2 regions of the Shewanella psychromarinicola genome follow, and region 1 is predicted to be linked to the other one. Evidence: predicted binding sites of a transcription regulator. Region 1 holds the regulator's gene; the other holds the start of a gene.
What was found. The regulator MetJ, encoded in region 1, represses methionine synthesis genes. The targets are predictions, from matches to a motif close to TAGACGTCTAGACGTCTA.
Positions count from the first base shown of each region.

Region 1 (2,210 bases):
GTAAAGAATGTTACCTAAAAATAGGTATTGTTAATTTGAAGTAGATCATATTCATGAGAAAAATCTAATTGAAAAAAAGTTAATTGAAAGAAATCTAATGAACAACTGTGATGCAGATCTATTGTGCAGAGGATAAAATTTTGTTAGGTAACATGGTACTAGGTAGTGATAGATGTTCGGCCACATATAAGAATGTGTTGTTGTTTATGTCTGAATCGTATGCGATAAAAAAAAGGGGCTGTTAATAGGCAGAGATTAATTAGCAGAGATTAATGTGTTGACCGACATGATGACCAATATTGTTGCGCTAATGCTACATAATATTAATGTCGCCATACGGGTTTTTTCTTTATCGATGCGGCCAATTAATCGGCCAGCGACAAGGTAGCCCGCAATCACTGAAGGCAATAACAACAGTGATAACCATAAGTGCTTGAGCTCAACTAAGCCAACAACAGCTAGAATAGCTAGCGCAATTAATGAGCTAAAGACAAAGAAGGCTGATAATGCGGCTCGAAATTGACTGGCATCTTTGTCTGCAAGCAATATAGCCATTGGTGGACCTCCAATGGCAGCGATATTAGCAAATATGCCCGAAAATACCCCGGCGATAAATAAACTGCTGCGATTTATTGGTGCGGTAACGCGATAGGTACTCAGGATCACGGCAATAAACACAATAGCCGCAATAATTAAGCCTAATATGGGTTGGGGCGCAAACAATAATAATCCAGCACCTAAGAATCCCCCAGGAATACGGCCTAATAGCGCATATTGCAGACCATTAAACTGTAAGTGTCCGCGCTCTCGAAAAAGTGTCATGGCAGAGATAGCAAAACCCATGGCAATAATGGGCACTGGGACTAATTGAGGATTAACAATGTACAGCAGCGGGCTGGCAACAACGGCTAACCCAAAACCAATTAAGCTTTGGGTTAGTGCGCCAAAAAACACGATAACTGATGCCAGTATCAAGGTTGTTGGATCGATAAATGGCATCATAAATTCTCGTTAACAACATCACTGCTTCTTAAAAGGGCAGTTTAACAGTTTGTGAGGTAATCACTAACCAGTGAATTATTCGAGCTCTTCCCACTCGATCCCCATATCATCCATTAATTTTTTCGCTTCACTTGGAATGCTGTCAGGTTGATCTTTTGATAAATCAATATCATAAGGCAAAGGTTGACCTGTGTACGCATGCAAAAATGCTTCGCACAGCAGTTCACTGTTGGTTGCATGACGCAGATTGTTTATCTGGCGTCTGGTACGCTCATCTGTCAGTATTTTTAGTACTTTTAGAGGTATAGAAACTGTTATCTTTTTTACTTGTTCACTTTTTTTGCCGTGTTCGGCATATGGGCTGATATATTCGCCATTCCATTCAGTCATTAACTTACCCTTAACGATAAATACGGTGCAGATTTTAAACCGTTACACTCTCTAGTCAAATTATTGCGAATATTTAATCTCGATGCAAATAGATTTCTTGATGTTTAGACGTCTAAGCGTCTATTTTTGTTGACGGATGAAGATCTCTTCGGTAGATTTAGACGTCTAGACATCTCTTTGTGTGTTTGTGACATTTTTAGGAGTCAATTATGACTAAGCATCAAAGCGCCACATTGGCCGTTCGCCAGGGTATTGAAACAGACACACAGCATGGCGCCATAGTGCCCCCAATTTATTTATCAACCAATTATTCCTTCGATGGTCACAACAATCCGCGCGAGTTTGATTACAGCCGATCGGGTAATCCGACCCGCTGTATTTTAGGTGAAGCGCTGGCCAAACTTGAGCAAGGCGCTACAGGTGTAGTGACCTGTACTGGCATGGCCGCCATTACCTTAGTGACTAGCTTACTTGGTCCAGATGATTTATTAGTGGTGCCGCATGATTGTTATGGTGGTAGTTATCGCCTATTTACGCATTTGGCTAAAAAAGGTCAATTTAAGTTGTTGGTTGTTGATCAAACTGATGCACAAGCATTGAACCAAGCCATTGCCCAAAAACCGAAAATGGTCTGGTTAGAAACGCCATCGAATCCACTGCTGCGGGTGGTCGATATTAGTGCTATTAGCCGAGCCTGCCATGACGTCGGTGCGTTAGTGGCGGTAGATAACACCTTTTTATCGCCAATATTACAACAACCCTTGTTATTGGGTGCTGACATCGTTATTCACTCAACCACTAAATACATTAATGGTCAC
Region 1 is NZ_CP034073.1:1,707,611-1,709,820, forward strand. It holds gene EGC80_RS07395 (sulfite exporter TauE/SafE family protein) at 256-1,002, opposite strand; gene metJ (met regulon transcriptional regulator MetJ) at 1,078-1,392, opposite strand; gene metB (cystathionine gamma-synthase) at 1,602-2,210, shown strand, end outside.

Region 2 (2,210 bases), 1.8 Mb from region 1:
GGGATGCGCTGACATCACTTGATAGTAGGTCTGCATCAAGCTTGCCGGGCCATGGGCTTGTTTTTCTTTATTCACCTTGTAGAGCTCTTGTTTCACTGGAGCGGCCGTCTCTCGCAACATCGCGATAAACAGATTTTGTTTAGAGCCAAAGTAATAGCGAATAAGCCCGGGATCAGTGCCTGCAAGCGCCGCGACATCACGAACGGTAACCTGAGAGTAGTCACGTTCGACAAAAAGAGACCTTGCAGCCTGAATAAGCTTATCGCGATTTTGGGTCTCTCCACTGGGGCGTCCCACTTTATTCTTGCTATCAGGCATACAGAATTCCTCAGTTAAAGAATTATTTTAAGAGCAGAGCACATTAATTGGCAGTGAAATAATTCCACAAAATCAGCGATAACGAAGAATACAGCTATTAACAAGTTGTTAAATATGAATAAAAAACTATAACAGCATGAGTATAACCCTTTATGTTTAGCGGGGAGGTGATTTGGTTAATGCTTTAGAACCTTTGTATAACCATGTAGGGTTTTTATCTCGGTTTTTTATCTAGTACCTTCTGGCAGAAGACGGTATCTGTCATTAAACGTTTCTCCCTATGCTGCAATATTGGCTACATCCTAGGCTTTACCGCTTTTCAAGCTTGTGACAAAAATTGGCAATATGTTGCTGAAACAGCTTGAGTTCCGCCCTATAACTCAACTCGGTTTTAAAGCCATAGTATGTTGTAATTTGGATGCTCAGGTGTTCGGCCTCATTGGGCTTGTCATCCTCAACCGGTTTGACGACAAGCAGCCTGAAGTAATCGAATAAGATAATAAACATATATTGATAATAAATTTTTATTAAACAGAGGCTTAGATCAATAAAAACACCTGCTATTATGTTGATTGATTGAACATTTCTGCGGCTAACTGACGTCCCCCATCGCTTAACCCAAGTAGAAGTTAAATCAGCCTTGCTCTGGCGGTGAAAACTCGCGTAGTATAGACGTCTATACGTTTATATGTCCAAAAGGCTATCTTAAAAGGTAATCATTTAGAAGATGCGCATTGTAAGCAGCAATTGTAATCAACCGTTGTACACAGCAATGATGTTATCGCCCTATTATTGTAAAAATAAGGGTATGCTTATCTCAATCAAGGTATCAAGCAACATAGTGATAAAAAGGTAACTATTATGGCTAAATCGACTTCTTACAGTCAAACACTTGAACAACTTAATGCCTTGTTAGCGCAGCGTATTGTGATTTTAGATGGTGCCATGGGCACCATGATCCAAGACCATAAGTTGGAAGAAGAAGATTATCGTGGTGAGCGCTTTAAAGATTGGCATTGCGATGTTAAAGGCAACAATGACTTATTAGTACTCAGCCAAGCGCAAATCATTAAAGATATTCATACTCAGTACCTATTGAACGGTGCCGACATTATTGAAACCAATACCTTTAACGCTACCACGATTGCTATGGCCGACTACGACATGCAGTCACTGGCCGCCGAAATTAACTTAGCCGGTGCCAGAATTGCCCGCCAAGCTGCCGACGAAGTGGCTGCGCAAACAGGCTTGCCACGTTACGTTGCTGGCGTATTAGGGCCAACTAACCGCACCTGTTCTATCAGCCCAGACGTGAACGACCCAGGGTTTCGTAATGTCAGCTTTGATCAACTCGTCGAAGCCTATGTCGAATCGACCAGCGCCTTAATCGAAGGCGGCGCCGATATCATTATGGTTGAAACCATTTTTGATACCTTAAACGCCAAAGCCGCCCTATTTGCGATTGAAAAAGTATTTGATCAACTTGGCGATCGCTTACCCGTTATGATCTCCGGCACCATCACCGACGCATCGGGCCGCACCTTAACCGGCCAAACTACCGAAGCGTTTTATAACTCACTGCGCCACATTAAGCCGTTATCCATTGGCCTTAACTGCGCCCTTGGGCCAAAAGAGCTGCGTCCTTACGTTGAAGAATTGTCACGTATTGCCGAGTGTTATGTTTCCGCCCATCCAAATGCGGGCTTACCCAACGAGTTTGGCGGCTACGATGAAACCCCAGAAGAGATGGCTGAAGTCATCAACCAATGGGCCCAAGAAGGCATGCTCAATATTGTCGGCGGTTGTTGCGGTAGCACCCCCGCCCACATTAATGCCATTCGTGAAGCAGTACTCAGACATGAACCAAGACACATTCCAGACATTCCTGTGGC
Region 2 is NZ_CP034073.1:5,087,477-5,089,686, forward strand. It holds gene EGC80_RS22095 (TetR/AcrR family transcriptional regulator) at 1-318, opposite strand, end outside; gene metH (methionine synthase) at 1,180-2,210, shown strand, end outside.
Region 2: metH (methionine synthase) is a predicted target of MetJ. The motif match lies at 988-1,005, and genes of this name have one in related genera.